2 regions of the Streptomyces sp. NPDC058231 genome follow, and region 2 is predicted to be linked to the other one. Evidence: riboswitches for the same ligand, from Rfam matches in the RefSeq annotation. Region 2 holds a riboswitch; the other holds the start of a gene.

Region 1 (9,464 bases), on a different contig from region 2:
TGGACGGGTGCCTGGACGTAGGAGGGGGTGGTGACGTTGAGGCCGACTATCTCCTCACCGATCGCCGTGATGCCGATCTGGCTGCGGTGAGCGTCCTCGTTCATGCCGTAGATGTCGGTGTCGACCTTGGCCAGGCGCTTGATGTCGTCCTTGCCGAGGGTGTGCACCGGGTTGGCCGGCACGCTGCTGCGGTGCCAGACCAGGTCGTAGAGGCGGGTGGCGTCGCCGGTGGTGTTGCTGCTGTCCTTGTTGGCGAGCGTCCAGTGCTCGTCCAACCAGACGGTGCCGTCCTCGACCTTGCCCTTCGTGGGGCTGATGCGCATCGCGCCACGCTCGAGAGGACCGTAGGCGCCGCCGCCGATCAAGGCGTTGGAGATCAGCGTATGCGTGGTCTCGTTGACCCGGCTGAGCTGGTAGAGGCCCATCTCCTCGCGGGTGCCGCCCTGCTGCAGGTCGGCGTAGATCGGGACGGCCGACTTCGCCTCAAGGGCGATGCTGGTGACCTCCGCCGGGACATCAACGGTGACGATGCTGTTGATCGGCTTGCCGGCGGCGTCGCGCTCCTGAATGGTGCTGGTGACCGCGAGGCGGCCGGGGAGCACGGGGACGCGGACGGTGCCCGAGGCGCCGAGCTGACCGGAAGTGTAGGTGCCGTTGTCCAGGTTGAGGACGGCGGTGAAGGCACCTGCGGCGGGTGCGCCCGTGGTGGTGTGGGCAGTGATGGTCAGCCAGCGGGTGCGGGAGGCGGCCACGGGAAGGCGCAGCGCGGTGCCGCTGTCGGGAGTGACGGTCAGCGCGCCGGTGAGGCTCGTCGCCGTCGTACCGACGACCGGGACCTTGCTGCCGTCCACGGTGACGGTGGCGTCGACAGAACCACCCGCCGGGATGGTCGCCTCGGCCGGGGTGACGCTCAGCGCCGCGGCCGGGATCTCGGAACCGTCGATCGTGGAACCGAGCTTGACCGTGGTCGGGGAGTCCCCGGTGTTGGTCAGGGTGACGGTCTTGGAGACCGGGTCGGTGGACTCTCCGAGCGGGAAGTCGAACTTGCCGGTGTCGGTGACCACCTTGGCCGCGAGGGCGGCCGGGGCGTTCGCCTCACCCGCGCCGACTGCGTACATACCGCCGGAGGCTGCCGTCGCGGTGCCCATGAGGACGGCCTTGAGCCGCTTCCAGGACCAGTCCGGGTGCTCCTGCTTGAGCAGTGCGGCTACGCCACTGACGTGCGGTGTCGCCATGGAAGTGCCGCTCATGGTGACGTACTTGGGGTCGGGGGTGGTCGCCTTCATGCCCGAGGACTTGGGTGCCGTGATCGCCACGCCGGGCGCGGAGATCTCCGGCTTCATGGCGTTGTCGCCGGTGCGCGGGCCGCGGCTGGAGAAGGAGGCGACGGTGCTCGTCGAGTCGACCGCGGCGACGGCGAGCGCGTCGTCGGCACTGGCCGGCGAGGAGACGCTGCTCGCAGCGGGGCCGGTGTTGCCGGCCGCGACGACGAAGAGGGAGCCGTACTCCTCGCTGAGCTGGTTCAACGCGGCGCTGACCGGGTCGGTGCCGTCGGTGGGACCGGAGCCGAGCGACATGCTGACGATGTCGGCGCCGTTCTGGGCGGCCCACTGCATGCCCTGGACGGCCCAGGACAGGTCGCCCTGGCCGGTGTCGTCGAGGACCTTGCCGATCATGAGGCGGGCACCCGGGGCGACGCCCTGGCGCACGCCGGGGGCTGCGGCGCCGGTGCCGGCGATGGTGCCCGCCACGTGGGTGCCGTGGCCGACGATGTCCATCATGGACGGCGCCGGGGTGAAGTTCGCCTCGGCGTCGACCTTTCCGGCCAGGTCGGGGTGGTCGGCGTCGATGCCGGTGTCCAGGACCGCGACCTTCACGCCCTGCCCGGTGACACCGGCGTTCCACGCGGTCGGCGCACCGACCTGGGTGAGGTTGACGTCCCAGTCGGCGGCCTTCACCTTGCCGTTGAGCCAGATGTGGCTGATGCCGCCAAGGCGGCCGGCCTTGCCGGCCAGCTGCGTCTTGGGGACGACGGATCTGCGGTCCTTGGCGGCCTTCACGTCGGCCTTCGGGACGGCGGTCGTCGCTGCGTCGGTGAGCTGCTTGCCGAAGTCTCCGGTGGCGGACTTCTTCAGCTTCGCCGCGTACGCGCCGAGCACGTCGACGGAGTGTCCCTCGGTCAGGCCGCTGACGCCGGAGACGGTTTCGCCGTCGGCGCGCTGCACGATCAGGGGCACGCTCGTGGTGTGCGCGTCGTCGAGCCCTTCCTTGACCAGGCGGGTGATGTTGAAGAGGTTGCGGTCGAGCACCCCTGAGGCACCGGCGAGTTCCGCGACGTCGGAGGGGATCAGATAGGTGTCGGGGCCGACTGTGTTCACCGAGAAGGTGACGCCGGTGCGGTCGACGCCGGGGACGGGCGCGACGGAGTACGAAGGCTTGCCGTCGGCGCCGGTCGTGATGGTGACCCGGTCACCGGTGATCAGTGTGACGGTGGATGTCTTCGTGGCGCCGTCTGCCGTGGGGGCCGGTGTGCCGGGGGCCGCTGTCGCGGTTCCTCCGGCCAGCCCGGCTGAGCAGACGAGCACGGCCGCCGTGGCAGCGGACAGCGCGGTACGGACGAGGGGTCTCACAGAACCTCCGGGAGCGACGGACTTCCAATGCGTATGCGGAAGCTGGTCGAGCCGTTCCTGTCGGCGGTGGCCTCAAGAACAACTCCCCTGCGCATGCACCAGGCGGGTACCGCGCTGCGAACACCCGGATTCGCGGTCACGACTTCGAGTGCGCCGTGATCGGCCATCTCCCGGGTACGGCGGTCCAGCAGCGGCTCGACCCGGAACCAGGGCTCCCCACCCGCCTCGACCACTACGGCCGCCGCGGGGTGTCGTGCTGACATGAGGGGCTCCTCGCCGGTGTTCGCCTGCTTCCGTCGAGGACAGTAGAGGCCGCGCGTTACCGAAAAGTTCACACGCGAATTCCCTGGTGACAGCGCTCCTACGCGGTGGATGCCGCCGCGCGCAGCAGCCGTTCCTCCGCCGTACGGTGGCCCATCGCGCGGGCCAGGCGCAGGGCTCCGCGCAGCTGCCGTCGCGCCTCGTGCGGTTCACCGCAGTGGTGAAGGGCGAGGGCCAGGACCCGGCGTGCCTCCACCTGGGCCGGCCGGTCCCGGCCTGCCCGTGTCCGCACCAGTGCCCGGCGGGCGAGCTCGGCGGCTTCGGCCGGACTGCCGGATGCGAGCAGGGCCTCCGCCTCAAGGGTGAGGGCGCCGCTCCCCACGGCCGTCGTGCCCTGGGGTCCGGGAACGGGTGTGCCCGTACCGGTGTCCTCCCCGGCCTCGCGAAGCCTGGTGAGCGCGCGCTGCGGCTCCCCCTCGGCAAGGTCGAGTTGAGCCAGGAGTACACGGGCTGCATGCTCCGCCTGGTGGTCGCCCAGCTGCCGCGCCTCGGCCGCCCCTTCGTTCAGCCAACGGCTCGCCCGGTCCAGTTCGCCCGTACGCAGTTCCACCTCGCCCCGGCTGATCAGGCAGTACGCCAGGCACCAGCTGGAGCCGTACGGCCGTGCCTCGGCAACGGCGGTGCGGGCCTCCTCGCGTGCCTCGCCGAACCGGCCCAGCCAGAGGTACACCCGGGCAAGGCTGGCCCGTGAGAAGGCGACCGCGGCGGGGTCGCCGGTGCGTACGGCAAGGGCGAGGCCCTTCTGGGCGTACTCCTCGGCCTGATCGAACCGGCCGCTCTGCTCGGCCAGTTCGCGCAGCGTGGACAGCAGCAGCGCCTGCAGGGAGAGGTCGCCGAGCGCCTGTTCCGCGATGGGCAGTGCCTCTTCCGCGGCGGCCCGTGCCTCGCTCTGGCGGCCGATCAGCAACAGGCAGGCGGAGCGGACGTGCAGCGCCCGGCCGAGCAGACCCGCTGTCCGGCCCGCGGCTGCCGAGCGGGCAGCGGAGACCGCCCGTGCGGCGTTGGTCAGGGCGTCGTCGTACCGTCCGACGAGGAACCAGAGCTGGGCGAGCGAAAGGTGGTACGCGGCGACGGCGTCGGGGCCGCTACCGGCGACCGGCGGTGCGGCCGGGCCGTCCAGGAGCTCGATGCCCTCATGCGGCCGCCCCGCCCTGCCCAGGGTCTCGGCGAGGAGTGCGGCGGCGCGTACGGCGGTGTCCTGGTCACCGAGTCGGCGTACGGTCGCCAGCGCGGTGCGCAGTACCTGTTCGGCTTGTGCGTGGCGGGCCTGGCGGATCAGTACGCCGGCCCACTCGAGCCGGGTACGGGCGGCGTCGGCACCGTCGTCGGGGGCGGTGTCCAATCGGGCGACGAGGTCCGCGTAGTAGCGGGCGGCGCTGTCGTCGGCGTAGAGGTGTGCGGCCCGTTCGGCGGCGCGGCGCAGCCAGACGGCGGCTTCGGGTGCGTCGGCCCGGTCCAGGTGGTGGGCGAGTGCTTCGACGGCCTCGGGGCGATGGCGGCGCACCGCCTGTGCGTGGGCGAGGTGGAGCTGTCGGCGGACTGCGGAAGTGAGTCGTTCGTAGACGGCGAGTCCCACCACCGGATGGCGGAAGGTCAGTCCTTCGACTCTCCGGCCCAGATGCACGATCCGGCATTCGTCGATCACTCCGGCGGCCACCAGTGCGTCCAGTGCCGCGGAGAAGACAGGGCCGTCGATCGGCGGGTGCACCCCGGACAGCGCCACTTCTGCGGCTTCGTCGAGCGCGGCTTCTCCACCGGCCGCGGCCAGCACCTCCAGCGTCCTGCGGACATGTGGCGCGAAGCGGGCGATGCGCAGGGCCACCACTTCGCGGACCGACTCGGGCACCCGGTCGTGGTGGTGGGGGTGTCCGTACGTACCGCTGTCCGCGCTCTCGCGTGCCACCCGGACCAGTTCGGCGGCGAACAGCGGGTTGCCGCGTGAGAGCCGGTAGACGGTCTCCAGCATCAGGGGCGACGGCGTCGTCCCGCTGTCGGAGCCGTCCTGCGGCGATGGTGGTCCGGCAGGAGCTGTGCGTGCGACGTCGGCGGCGAGCAGGTCGCAGTCGGCGCGGGCCAGCCGCATGAGCTCGACGCGGTGGACCAGCCCCTGGCGGGTCGCCGCGGCGAGCACGGTCCGGCGCTCGTCGCCCTCGTCCAGGTCCTCCTCGCGCAGGGTGGCCAGGAAGCGGATGGGTCGCTCGCCGACCGTGCGTACGAGGTGGTGCAGGAGCCTGAGCGTGCCCAAGTCGGCGGCGTGCAGATCGTCCAGCACCACGAGCACCGGGTGGTGCTCGGCCAGGGAGGCGAGGAGCGCGCCCACCGCGCGATAGATGCGTGCGCGTTCTTCCTCGGCGGTGCGGCCCGGCAGGGGTTCGGTGTCGAACGCGGGCAGCAGGGCGCCGAGTTCCGGGTGAGCGGTGGCAGCTGCTGCCTGTTCGGCGGGCGGCCGGTCGGCGAACCAGCCGGACAGGGCGTCGGCCATCGCCCCGTACGGCAGGGGGCCCTCGGCCTCGTGGGCGGCACCCCACAGCACGGCGATGCCGTCGGCCGCGCCGACCCTCGCGGCCTCGGCGGCGAGCCGGGTCTTGCCTACTCCGCTCTCGCCGCTCACCACGGTGAGCGGGGTTCCCCGTACACCGGCGGAGTCCGGGTGTCCGTTCCGGGCGGGCAGCCCGGCGAGTACGGCGGCAAGCGTGCTGTCGCGCCCGCGCAGCGGGATGGTTTCGGCCCGGCGCAGCGCCGCCGGCGGGGCCGGAAGGGCGGGAGGTGCCGGCGGTCCGGGCCGGGTGAGGGACCGGCCCTGCGACGCGACGTGGTGCACGGTCCTGCGGTACAACTCCTGGGTCTGCGGTTCCGGGTCCGTGCCCAGTTGCTGCTGCAGCAATTCCCGCAGCCGCCCGTAGTGCTCGACCGCCCTGCTGTGGTCACCGGTTGCCACATGGGCGTCCATCAGGCGCCGGTGGAGAGATTCGTCGAGCTCGTCGGCGGCCACCTCGCGCTCCAGGATCCAGACCACTTGCTGCGCGTGGTTCGCGGCGCCCGGAAGGTCGGCGAGCGAGAGGGCGAGGCGGCGGCGGAGTGAGGAGAGCTCACGCCGCCGGGTGTCCGCCCAGGCCGCGTACCGGTCCTCGGGAAGCAGTTCCTGGCTGAGCGTGGCCCACGCGGCGGCGAGGGCGTCCTGGCTGCCGGAGTCGAGCGCCGCGACCGCGGCACGTTCGGCGGCCACCACGTCCACTTCGACCGCTCCGGGCACCAGGCTGAGGAGGTCGCCGTCGGTGGTGAGGTAGGAGGAGGAGGCGCGCGGCGCGAGTTCGGGTTCCAGGATGTGACGGGCTGTGTGCAGACTCACTCTGAGGCTGCGGCGCGCGGTGTCCGGGTCGACTTCCGGCCAGCACACCTCGATGACCTGGTCCCGGTGCAGCCGGTGACCGGGGGCGAGGGCCAGCATCTTGACGACGGTGCGGGCGCTGAGACGCCGCCACCGTTCCACGACCGGTTCGGCTTCACCCCGCACGGCGCGGAAACCGCCGAGCAGATGCAGAGTCAGCAACGGGACCCCGGCGCCGCGGGGCGCCGGGCGTCCGCTCCGCCCCTGGGAATCCTGTGCCATGGTCACGGCACTGTACTGGGCTTCCGCCGTAGAACGGCAAGCTGCCGGGGACGGACCGGCAGCTCCCGACCGCGGTCGGAGACCGCGCCGCGGCCATTCCCAGGTGGCCTGGCCTCGGGGAACACCGGTACAGCGGTCGTCTGTGAGAACGATCATGGTTCGGTCGGGGTGAGGGCGCTGACCCGGTTCCGGATGCCCGCTGACACAACGGCATCACCGCGATCCTTCCGAGCGCCTCCGCGGGTAAGATCTGGCCGGGCCGCAACTGGCGAAGGTGGAGAACCACCGGGGAGCGGCCGTTTTCCCGCGTGAGCGTCGACCGCCTGGGCGCCTGCGTCAGTGACGTTCGGCTGACACAGGAGGCTCCCGACGTGGATCTGCGTTACGGAATCAACCCGCAGCAGCAGGCGGCCCATGCCGCACCGGTGCGCCCCGGCCGGCTGCCGGTCCGGGTACTGCAAGGAAGCCCGTCCTACATCAACATGCTGGACGCGCTGAACAGCTGGCAACTGGTCCTGGAGGCCAGTCGGGCCCTGAACCGGCCGGCCGCTACGTCCTTCAAGCACGTCTCACCGGCCGGCGCGGCCGTGACCGGGCCCGTCGATGACGTCACGGCTGAGCTCTACGGCATCGACCGCGCCGGCGTCGGTGCGCTCACCAGCGCCTACCTGCGAGCCCGCGATGCCGATCCGAAATCCTCCTACGGCGACTTCGCCGCCGTCTCACACCCGGTCGACACGGAGCTCGCCGAACTCCTGACCGGCGTGGTCTGCGACGGCATCATCGCCCCCGGCTACGCACCCGGCACCGTCGCGACGCTCAGCAAGAAGAAGAACGGCCGCTTCCTGGTCATGGAAGCAGACGAGGCCTTCGTCCCCCCGCAGCACGAGCGACGGGATGTGTTCGGCCTGCGGCTCACCCAACAGCGTGACGAAGTGGCTCTGATCACCACGCTGCTGGACGACGTCGTGTGCGGTGCACTGCCTGCGACGGCCGCGGAGGATCTCCTGCTGGGTCTCGCCGTCCTGCGCCACACCCAGTCCAACTCCGTGTGCTACCTGCTCGGAGGGACAACACTGGGGATCGGCGCAGGCCAGCAGTCCCGAGTCGACTGCACCCGGCTGGCCGGTGCGAAAGCCGACACCTGGTGGCTGCGACGCCACCCGGCGGTCCGCGCACTCGCCTTCCGGCCGGCAATCCGGCGTCAGGACAGGATCAATTGGCAGATCCGCTTCATCGAGGGCGACCTCACCCCGGACGAGAACGTGCGGCTGGCGAACGCGCTCTCCATGCCCGCACCCGAGCTGACAGACGACCAGCGCAGGCAGTGGCTGACCGGCTTGAGAGAGGTCGCGTTCGTCTCGGACGGCGCCTTGCCCTTCCGCGACAACGTCGACCATGCCCACCGGCACGGCGTCGGCTACATCGCCGAGCCCGGTGGGTCGATCCGGTCCGCCGAGGTCGAGGACGCCTGCCGCGAGCATCAGATCGCCCTCGCGCGGACCGGGCTCCGGCTCTTCCACCACTGAGGCCACCGAGGTCCCCGTACCGGCAGGCGGGGACCTCGAAGTGCCGGTGCCGGCCACGCTCTGCGACATCCTCGACCGCGATCCGGCCGACCTGATCGCCACATCGGCCCAGAACCTCCCGGCCCGCCGCGCGTCCGCCTCCTCCGCGGCCCGGCCGCCATCCCGCCCCGGCCCCCGTCATCGCGAAGGCGCTCGGGTACCACGACAGGAGAGCCGCACAACTGGTCACCGAAGCAGGCGGAACCTGGAGCCGATACGCCCCCGGCGATCACCAGCGGTGAATCGCGGGTACTCACGCCGGGTCCGCTGAGCCTCGCTTGTCCTCAACGTGTACGACGTGCAGTTCAGTGCCGTCCCGGTGGCGCTTGGAACGTCCGAGCAGCCCGACAGCAATCTCCGACTGATCCTGAGTCTCGTCAGGGCCGACATAGGTAAGGACGTCGTTGTGGTGCCCGGTGACGACCCATCCCTCGGCATCCTTGAGGTCGATCACTCCGAAGTCTCCTGCTGAAGACCCGGCATGCGCCGGGCCGAACTTCTTCAGGAGCTCGACGGCCTGTTCAGCCGGCTCTCCCCCCGGAGCGGTCAGCACGACACAAGTGCCGTGCTCGAACAGCACCCACGACTTGCGAGGGTCGGCGAGCAGCCGCTGCCAGACGTCTATCAGTGTCTCCGTGTCCACGGCGGTCATCATGCCGCAGCGCACCGACACAGGGTGACGATCGACCGGCGCCATGGCGAGTACGCGACACCTCGACATGCGGGCTCACCGGTCCCGAGGCCGGGGCCGCCCGCCGCGAAGGCACCGCTCCAGCCCCGCCCGTCCGCCTCCTTGACCTCAACTCCACGCGCCCTCTACATTCTTGACATGTCCTCAAGTGTGTTTCTCATTCATGGATGTGAACCACTTCTCCGTCCGCTCCCCCCTCCACGCGGACTCGTCCTCATTCGCGCCTCCCGTGGGGCCCTGGCCTCGGTAGTGCCTCATGCGTGAGGAGAGCGTCCACAGCGATGTCACCGTCGTCGGCGGCGGCCTGGCCGGGGTGTGTGCCGCGATCGCCGCTGCGCGGCTGGGCCGTACCGTCGCGCTGGTGCACAACCGCCCCGTGCTGGGCGGCAATTCGAGCAGCGAGGTGCGGGTGTGGGTGTGCGGGGCCACCGCCCACGGGGTGCACCGGTGGGCCCGCGAGACCGGCATCATGGGCGAGCTGTACCTGGAGAACCAGTACCGGAACCCGGACGGCAATCCCTATTACTGGGATCAGGTCGTGCTCGACGCGGTGCTCGCCGAACCGAATCTCCGGCTCCACCTCAACACGGATGTCCGTGACATCACCGCGGAGCACGGGAAGCGGATCGAGTCGGTCACCGGCT
Region 2 (9,464 bases):
CGCGGTCCTGGCGCTGGTCCTCCAGTCGCTGCACGACGGCGAGCGGGAGGCGGAGCGCCGCTCGGTGGCGGCGGCGGAGGCGTTCGCGCACTCCCCGGGGATCGTGGCGGCGCTCAAATCACCCGATCCGACAAAGGTGCTGCAGCCGCTCACCGAAGAGGCGCGCAGGCTGGCCGGCGTCGACTTCATCGTGGTGATGGACACCAACGGCATTCGCTACACCCACCCCCTTCCGAGCCGCATCGGAGAGAAGTTCGTCGGCAACATCCAACCCTCGCTGGCGGGTCATGTCCATGTGGAGAGCGTCCACGGACCCCTGGGCCAGGAAGTCCAGGCGGTGGTCCCCGTCAACGAGCACAGCGGCCCGGTGGTGGGCCTGGTGGCAGCCGGGCTCAAGGTCAAGAGCGTCTCCAACGGGGTGGAGAGGCAGCTGACGGTCATCTTCGTCAGTGGCGCCGCCGCACTCGTCCTGGCCACGGGCGGGGCCGCACTGGTGGCCAGGCGGCTGCGGAGGCAGACCCACGGGCTCGATCCCGCCCAGATGACCCGTATGTACGAACACCACGACGCGGTGCTGCACGCCGTCCGCGAGGGGGTGCTCATCGTCGGGCACGACGGGCGGCTGCTGCTGGCCAACGACGAGGCGGAACGGCTCCTCGACCTGCCGCCCGACGCCCTGGGCCGCCCCGTCGGAGAACTGGTGGGCCTCGACGCGGCCACGGCCGAACTGCTCACCTCCGGCCGTGAGGCCACGGACGAGGTGTACCTGGCGGGGGACCGGATGCTGGTGGTCAACCAGCGGCGCACGGACAACGACGGAAGCCACCTGGGAACGGTGGCGACCATGCGCGACTCCACCCAGCTCCTGGCGCTCTCCGGGAAGATGGAAACGGTCAACGAACGTCTCAGGCTGCTGTACGACGCCGGGATGGGCATCGGCACCACCCTGGACGTGACACGCACGGCCGAGGAGCTGGCCGAGATGGCCGTCCCCCGTTTCGCGGACTTCGTCACGGTCGACCTCGCGACCCCCGTCCTGCTCGGTGAGGAGCCGACCGGCACCGCTGCCGACATGCGCCGCACCGCTGTCAGCGGCATCCGGGACGACCACCCCCTCTACCCGCGCGGCAGGCTCATCTCGTTCCTTCCCTCCACGCCCCAGGCCCGCGGATTCGTCACCGGCCGGTCGGTGGTGGTGCCCGACCTGTCCGCCGCGCCCGGCTGGCACGCCCAGGACCCCGAACGGACGGGCAACGTCGTCGCGTACGGGATCCACTCGCTCCTCACGACGCCGCTGCAGGCGCGGGGCGTGGTGCTGGGCCTCGCCAACTTCTGGCGCCTGCGGGAGGCCGGGGCGTTCGACGAGGACGACAGGTCGCTCGCCGAGGAGCTGGTCGCCCGTGCCGCGGTCAGCATCGACAACGCACGCCGCTACACCCGCGAGCACGCCCTGGCCGTGATGTTGCAGCGCAGCCTGCTGCCGCGCGCCCTGCCCGAACAGAACGCGCTGGACGTCGCCCACCGCTATCTGCCCGCACAGTCCGGAGTCAGCGGCGACTGGTTCGACGTCATCCCGCTGTCGGGAAACCGCGTCGCGCTGGTCGTCGGTGATGTCGTCGGCCACGGTCTGCACGCCGCGGCCACCATGGGGCGACTGCGCACCGCGGTGCACAACTTCTCCACGCTCGACCTTCCGCCCGACGAGCTCCTCGGCCACCTCGACGACCTGGTCGACCGCATCGACAACGAGGAAGGCACCGCGGAGGGCGGTGTGGGGGTCGTGGGGGCCACCTGCCTGTACGCGATCTACGACCCCGTCTCCCGGCACTGCACCATGGCCCGCGCCGGGCACCATCTGCCCGCGCTGGTCCACCCCGACGGCAGCGTGGACTTCCCCGAGCTCCCTGCCGGACCGCCGCTGGGGCTCGGCGGCATGCCGTTCAAGACCGCCGAACTGGATCTGGCCGTCGGATCCCAGCTGGTCCTCTACACCGACGGGCTGATCGAGGACCGCACCAGGGACATCGACGTGGGGATGGAGTTGCTGCGCCGGGCCCTGGCCCATCCGGGCCGGTCGCCGGAGGAACACTGCCGGGCGGTGCTCGACGCGCTGCTCCCCGCCGAGGCCACGGACGACGTGGCGCTGCTCGTCGCCCGCACCCGCGCGCTCACCGCCGACCAGATCGCCGAATGGGACGTGCCGCTCGACCCCGTCGCCGTGGCCGGGATCCGGGCCGCTGTCGTGGCGAAGCTCGACGACTGGGACCTGTCGGAGCTGGGGTTCACCACCGAGCTGATTCTCAGCGAGCTGATCACCAACGCCATCCGGTACGCGTCCCCGCCGGTCCGGGTGCGTCTGCTGCGGGACCGCAGCCTGATCTGCGAAGTGTCCGACGGCAGCAGCACCTCACCCCATCTGAGTTACGCGGCCGCGACGGACGAGGGAGGCCGGGGGCTGTTCCTCGTCTCCCAGATCTCCGAGCACTGGGGCACCAGGTACACCCCGGAGGGCAAGGTCATCTGGGCGCAGCAGCCACTGCCCGGACCGGCCCCGGGCGCCGAGGGCGCGGACCCGCGCCTGCCGTCCTGAACGACACGCCCCCGGTCGTGGCCGGGCTGCGCCGCCGGGTGCCGTGCGGGTACCGCCCCGGACGAACGGCCGGCACGGCACCCGCACCGAGGTCAGCGCACGTCGACGAAGTCGCCCGCGGCGGTCGCGGAGCCGGTGGTGGAGGTCCCGGCGAAGGTCCAGCGCCAGTAGCCGTCGGCGGACGCCGTGACCGTGGTCTTCAGGGCGCCCGTAGATCCGGACTTCACCGTCTTGACGGTGGTGTAGACCGAGCTGTCCTTCTTGCGGAACTGGAGCTCGGCCGACTGGCTGCCGAAGCCGGTGTACTTGTGCTTCACCCAGTCCGCGCGGGTCAGACTGCCGGTCACGGTGAGCGTCTTCCCCTTCGTCACCGGCTCCGGTGACGCGTTCACGGTGACCTTGCCCCACCGCCTGACCTGGACGCTGCCGGAAGCCGTCGTGTACTCCTCGGCCTTGAGCCCGCCGTCGGACTTGAACAGGCGGGCCGCCACACCGATCTTCCAGGTGGTGGCGTCGCTGTTCGAGTCGAGGTCGTACCGCGGGTCGATGGTGAGCTCGCCCACGCAGTCGGCCGCCCTGGCACCGTCCTCGAAGCAGGTGTAGCCCCCCATGTAGAGGCCGCCGCCGTCCGCCCCCTTGGCGGCGGTGGTGCCGTGGTACAGGAAGGGGCTCGCGTCGTACGCGAACGGATCGGCGGTGCTGTACCCGGAGGGCAGGGTGATCCGGAAGCTGACGGACGGGGTCTTCTCGTCCGAGGTGCCCACCACGACGGGCCGGCCCTTGTTGACGACCACCTTCGACACGGTGATACCGGTGTCCGCGGCCTCCGCGGGGGAGACGGTGAGCGCCGAGAGGGCCAGGGCCCCCACCAGCGCGGCCACGGTGCCGGTTCTTCTGCCTGCGTTCATGCATCCCTCTTCGCGTACGTGGAATACGGAACCGCCCGACGGCGCGTGGCGCGGTCAGGCGGGGGCGGAAGAGTATCAGCGCATGATCGCCGCGCCCGGGCGGGGTGGCCGCCCGTGGACGCGAGACTGCCCCGGGGCCGCGGCCCCGGGGCAGTCGTCACATCGGGCCCGTGGGTCAGCGCCCGCGGTACGAGTCCACGTAACCGGCCGCCGGAGTCCCGACACCCGTCACGTCGTCGTACCCCTTCACCGCCGTGAGCGAGGCGTCCTTGCCCAGGCTCCGCACCGACGTCAGTACGCCGTCCGCCGAGTCGAAGCCGTTGGCGAAGTCGATCCGGGCGACCGCGAGATCACGGCCCACACCCAGCGGGTGGTCGGTGACGTCGTGGTACGTCTTCGAGCCGTACCGTGCGTAGATCGCCGGGTTGGCGAAGCCGAGCGGCCGGCCGTGCTGCGCCTGCTGCGCGAGCGCCTGGACGCCCGCGATGACCGGCGCCGCCAGTGACGTACCACCGATGCGGTACTCGTCGTAGCCCAGCGAACCGTCGGGCAGCGTCTGGGTCTGGCCGACCAGGAAGCCGGTGTTCGGGTCCGCGACCGCCGCGATGTCCGGGGCGGTACGCATCCGGGTCCTGCCGTTCGCCTGTGCGAGCGAGTCCGGGACGACACCGTGCTGGTAGAACGGCTGCTTCACCGTGGAGCTGGTGCCGCCGCCGGCGCCGGAGGTGTACGCGCCGGGGAAGCCGGTCCAGCTCTTCCCGTCGTCGGCGAGGTTCGCCTTCAGCGTGCCCCAGCCGGTCTCCCACTGGTACGCGTCGTGCTTGCCGACGGCCAGCGAGGTGCCGCCGACCGATGTCACCCAGGCGGAGTTGGACGGGACGTCGATCTGCTTCGTGCCGGTGGACGCGACGTTGTCACCCGCGTCGCCGGACGAGTAGTAGAAGCCGATGCCCTCGACCGCGCCCATCTTGAAGACCTGGTCGTACGCGGCTGCGACGTCCGGGGTCTCATTGGCCTCGACGTCGCCCCAGGAGTTGGAGACGATGTCGGCGAGCCGGTGGTCGACGACCTTGTTGAGCGAGTCCAGCAGGTCGGCGTCGAAGCAGGAGGCGCCACCCACGTACACGATGTCGGCGGCGGGTGCCACCGCGTGCACGGCCTCGACGTCGAGGGTCTCCTCGCCGTACCAGCCGGAGGCCCCGCACTCCTCGGTCTGCGTGTAGTCGTCCGGCAGCACCTGGCGGAGCTGCCCGCGCCCGTACGGGGCGTCGCCGTTGCGCTTGGCGTACTCGGAGGCGTCCTTCGCGATGGTCGGCGAGGCGTACGCGTCGGTGATGGCGACGGTCACGCCCTTGCCGGTCCAGCTGCCCGCACCGTACGCGGCGCGCAGCTGCTTGCCGGTGTAGCCCTTGACCGCGTACGGCACCTTGGCCCCGTAGGCGCTCGGCAGCGCCGAGGCGGTCTTGGAACCGTAGTACGAGGAGAAGGGGCCGGAGTTGCGGAACACCGCGTCCGGCGGCGGCAGCGTCTCGTCGTGGCTCGACTTGCGCGGCGCGTTGTCCAGGCCGGAGACGGCGAGGACGGCCTCGCTCAGCCCGGCCGGGACGGAGGCGGTGGAGGACGGTGCGCGGTAGGTCCGGCTGCCCTTGCGGTAGTTGCGCAGCTGGGTGCTGAACGTCTTCTCGGCCGCGGCGACATCGCCGGTGGCGGAGACGTAGTGCTGGTTGGCACCGGTGACGGTCAGCCCGTTCGACTTCAGCCACTGGCTGACCTGGTCGATCTGCTGTTGGGTCGCCCCGAACCGGGCCTGCGCCTCCCCGGCGCTCAGATACTTCCCGTACGAGGAGGACTCCGGGTCCGAGACGGCTGCGGCGTACGCGGCCAGCCCCTTGGCGTCCCGGCCGGCGAGATGGACGCGGACACTCACCTTGCTGCTGTCGGCGGTGGCGCCCTGGTCCGCCTTGGCGGTGGCCCAGACCGGCTTGGTGCCCTGCAGCGCGTCGCGGCCCCCGGGCGCGGAGTCCGCGCTGGCCGACGGTATGCCGAGGGCGAGTGCACCGGCGAGCAGCGGCAGTGTCGCTGCCATGCTCAGCCCGGCGCGACGCCTGGCGCGACTGGTTCTCATGTAACCCCCTGCGATGTGGTTCTTCGCGTGTGGAGCATGTGCCGGATGATGTGCACATGTAAGCCGCCACTCTGGCGAGGAACCCTTTACGTAAGGGGCATGCATTCACCAAGAAACTGTCAAGAGGTGGCGAGAGATGGGCAGTTAGGGGCGAGATAGGTTGGAATGCGTGCACCGGAACCGGTCGGCGGAGCCACGGAATCCGGTCATCGAGCGGGGCCCGCGGACGCGGACCGACCGGACCGGGCGTCGACGGCGGACCCGCCGAGGAGCCGATGAGCGCGTGTCGGACCACCTCGGTCCGTAGACTGCGCGGTGCCGCGACTGGCGCGTATCCCGGCAGGGGTGCTCCGTGGAACCGACCACGAGGAAGCGGCACACTCCGGGCCTGCCCGGAGGCGTCACCGCCGGAGAGCCGTCCGCCTGGGCATCCGGGTCCACGCCGCAGCAATGCGCCAGACCCGGGAGGATCCCATGACGCCGTCCGAGAACCGCCGGCCCGCACTCACCGTCACCGATCCGGAGATCGCGGCCCTCGTATCCGCCGAGGAGCAGCTCCAGGCCGACACCCTGCGCCTGATCCCCAGTGAGAACTACGTCTCCGCGGCCGTGCTGGAGGCCTCCGGCACGGTGCTCCAGAACAAGTACTCCGAGGGCTACCCCGGCAAGCGGTACTACGAGGGCCAGCAGATCATCGACCAGGTGGAGACGGTGGCCGTCGAACGGGCCATGTCCCTGTTCGGCATGGAACACGCCAATGTGCAGCCGTACTCCGGTTCACCCGCCAACCTCGCCGTCTACCTGGCGTTCCTGCGGCCCGGCGAGACCGTGCTCGGCATGTCGCTGCCGATGGGCGGTCACCTCACACACGGCTGGGGGGTGTCCGCGACCGGGACCTGGTTCCGCGGCGTGCGGTACGGCGTCCGGCGCGACACCGGCCGGATCGACCTGGACGAGGTGCGCGACCTGGCCCTTGCCGAGCGTCCGAAGGTGATCTTCTGCGGCGGCACCGCGGTGCCCCGGACGATCGACTTCGCCGGCTTCGCCGACATCGCCCGCGAGGTCGGCGCGGTACTGGTCGCCGACATCGCCCACATCGCCGGCCTGGTCGCGGGCGGCGCCCACCCCTCACCCGCCCCGTACGCCGACGTGGTCTCGACCACCACCCACAAGACCCTGCGCGGCCCGCGCGGCGCGATGCTGCTGAGCCGTGCGGAGCACGCCCGCGCCATCGACCGCGCGGTCTTCCCCGGTCTCCAGGGCGGCCCGCACAACCACACGACGGCAGCGATCGCGGTGGCCCTCAAGGAGGCCGCGACCGCCGATTTCGGGGTCTACGCCCATCAGGTCGTCACCAACGCCCGCGTCCTGGGCGAGGAGTTGGCGTCCCGCGGTTTCGACCTGGTCTCCGGCGGCACGGACAACCACCTCCTGCTGATCGACCTCACCGGCAAGGACGTGCCCGGCAAGATCGCGGCGAAGGCCCTGGACCGGGCCGGGATCGTCGTCAATTACAACGCCGTCCCGTACGACCCCCGTAAGCCCTTCGACCCGTCCGGCATCCGCATCGGCACCCCGGCCCTGACCTCGCGCGGCATCCCCGCATCCGCGATGGGCACGGTCGCGGAGTGGATCGACCGGGTGGTGGAGGCGGCGCGCACCGGCGACGAGGAGACGGTCACCAAGGTGCGCGCCGACGTGCAGGACCTGATGAGCGGCTACCCGGCGCCGGGGCTGCCGGTGGGCTGAGCGCCGTCGGGCCCCGCTGCGGGCAGCCGGGCGATGAGCAGCGCCACGTCATCGTGGTCGCCGGGCCGGCGCAGCGCCCGCAGGAGCAGGTCGCAGGTCTCCTCCAGGTCGCGGTGCGGACCCGCGAGCAGGGACAGCAGGAGATCCAGCCGATCGTCGATGGCCTGGTCGCGGGTTTCGACCAGGCCATCGGTGTACAGGACCAGCTGATCACCACGGTCCAGGGCGAGGCGGGTGGTACCGAACGGCACCCCGCCCACGCCGAGCGGCGCGCCGGTGGGCAGGTCGAGCAGCTCCGGGGTGCGGTCCGGCCGCATGAGCACCGGCGGCAGATGCCCGGCCAGCGAGATGTCGCACATGCCGGTGTGGGGATCGAACACGGCGTAGGCGCAGGTGGCGAAGGTGTGTTCGATGCCGGCGGTGCCCCGGTCGAGATAGTGCAGGACGTCGGCCGGATCGAGGTCGAGCTGGGTCAGTGTGCGGGTGGCGGTGCGCAGCTGGCCCATGGCGGCGGCGGCGTCGATGCCGCTGCCCATGACGTCACCGATGACCAGGGCGGTCTTGTCGTCGGCCAGCGGGATGACGTCGAACCAGTCGCCGCCGATCTCACTGGTGGCGTCGGCGGGCTGGTAGCGGTGGGCGATCTCAAGGCCCAGCCGGTCGGCCGGCCGCTGGGGCAGCAGGCTGCGCTGGAGCGTCAGGGCGGCGTGCCGCTGGCTCTGGAACAGGCGCGCGTTGTCGACGCACACCGCCGCGCGGGCAGCCAGCTCCCCGACCAGGACCACGTCGTCGTCGTCGAAGGGCCTCGGATTGTCGGCGCGCATCAGGCCCACGGCGCCGATCACCTCGCCACGGGCGATCAGCGGGACCGCGAGGTAGGAGTGGACCCCGGCCGCGGCCAGCAGCCCCGCGCAGTTGTCGTCCCGGGCGACGCGGCGCAGGTCCTGGCCGGTCACGTCGGCCTTGAGGACCGCCCGGCGGAAGTTGACGCACTGGGTGATCAGACGGTCGGCGTCGTACTGGGCGAGGCTGCCGGTGGGATCGACGGCCTGGGTCGCCTTGGTGGGGTAGGCCGACACCACCGCCAGCGCCCGGAACCGTGCCGGGCCGGTGTCGGCCGTGGTGCTCCGCTGGTCGTGCAGAACGCTGTCGAGGACATCGACCGTGACCACGTCGGCCATCGCCGGTACACAGATCTCGGCCAGTTCTCGGGCGGTCTGTTCCAGGTCGAGGGTGGTACCGATCCGTACGGAGGCGTCCGCCACCAGGGCCAGCCGGCGCCGCGCCCGGGCGGCGTCGGCGGCCGCCCGGTGCTGCTCGGTGACGTCCACCACCGAGGTTGCCAGCCCGAGCACCCGCCCGGCGGGATCCTCCAGCCGGTAGAACGACACCGACCAGGCATGGTCCTGCTTGTCGCCCGGGATCCGGCCGACGACGAAGCGGTCCAGCAGCGGCACACCGGTGGCCAGCACCTGGCGCATGTCCGACTCGATGGACTCCTCGTGCCGGAAGGGGGGCGCCTCGCTGACGGCACGCCCGACCTGCTCGGCGGCGGGCGGACCGCCTATGCCCGCCAGCACCGGGTTGGCCAGCACGTACCGCAGCTCGGTGTTCATGACCCCCAGGCCGATCGGGGACTGGGAGACCAGCCGCATGGACAGCGCCAGATCCCGCTCCACGCGCCGCAGCGTCCCCTGGTCCGTGGCGATGCCCAGCGCGTAGCGGCCGCCCCTTTCGTCCTGCAGCCGCATGTTGCGGAATTCCACCAGCCGGGTGCTGCCGTCCCGGTGCCGGATCGGGAAGGTACCCGCCCAGCGCTCCCCGCTCTCCATCACATGGGCGAACAGCTCGATCACCGTCTCCAGGTGCTCTTCGTCGACGAGCAGACGGGCCGCGAACCGGCCCAGCGCCTCTTCGGGGGAGTAACCGAACAGCTCCTCGGCCTGCGGGCTCCAGAACAGGATCCGGCCGGTGTCGTCGAGCACCACCGCGGCCAGGCTCAGCACGTCCAGCAGTCCGCTCGGCGCGGGGGCCTCACCCGTCCGGCCCGGCCCGGCCCGGAACGCGTCGGTCGTACTCATCCCCGGCACCC

Evidence for each region. Region 2 has a riboswitch for ZMP and ZTP ahead of glyA (serine hydroxymethyltransferase). Riboswitches for the same ligand answer to the same signal wherever they lie in the genome.
Region 1: another riboswitch for ZMP and ZTP. It lies ahead of ACFVXE_RS20015 (phosphoribosylaminoimidazolecarboxamide formyltransferase); the one in region 2 lies ahead of glyA (serine hydroxymethyltransferase).

Annotation. Positions count from the first base shown of each region.
Region 1 is NZ_JBHVWN010000028.1:22,823-32,286, forward strand. It holds gene ACFVXE_RS20000 (S8 family serine peptidase) at 1-2,630, opposite strand, end outside; gene ACFVXE_RS20005 (sulfurtransferase TusA family protein) at 2,627-2,893, opposite strand; gene ACFVXE_RS20010 (ATP-binding protein) at 2,992-6,561, opposite strand; ZMP/ZTP riboswitch at 6,813-6,897, shown strand; gene ACFVXE_RS20015 (phosphoribosylaminoimidazolecarboxamide formyltransferase) at 6,870-8,090, shown strand; gene ACFVXE_RS20020 (hypothetical protein) at 8,383-8,784, opposite strand; gene ACFVXE_RS20025 (FAD-dependent oxidoreductase) at 9,077-9,464, shown strand, end outside.
Region 2 is NZ_JBHVWN010000036.1:8,169-17,632, reverse strand. It holds gene ACFVXE_RS22930 (SpoIIE family protein phosphatase) at 1-2,590, shown strand, start outside; gene ACFVXE_RS22925 (hypothetical protein) at 2,683-3,498, opposite strand; gene ACFVXE_RS22920 (protease pro-enzyme activation domain-containing protein) at 3,674-5,623, opposite strand; ZMP/ZTP riboswitch at 5,934-6,059, shown strand; gene glyA (serine hydroxymethyltransferase) at 6,098-7,372, shown strand; gene ACFVXE_RS22910 (SpoIIE family protein phosphatase) at 7,342-9,453, opposite strand.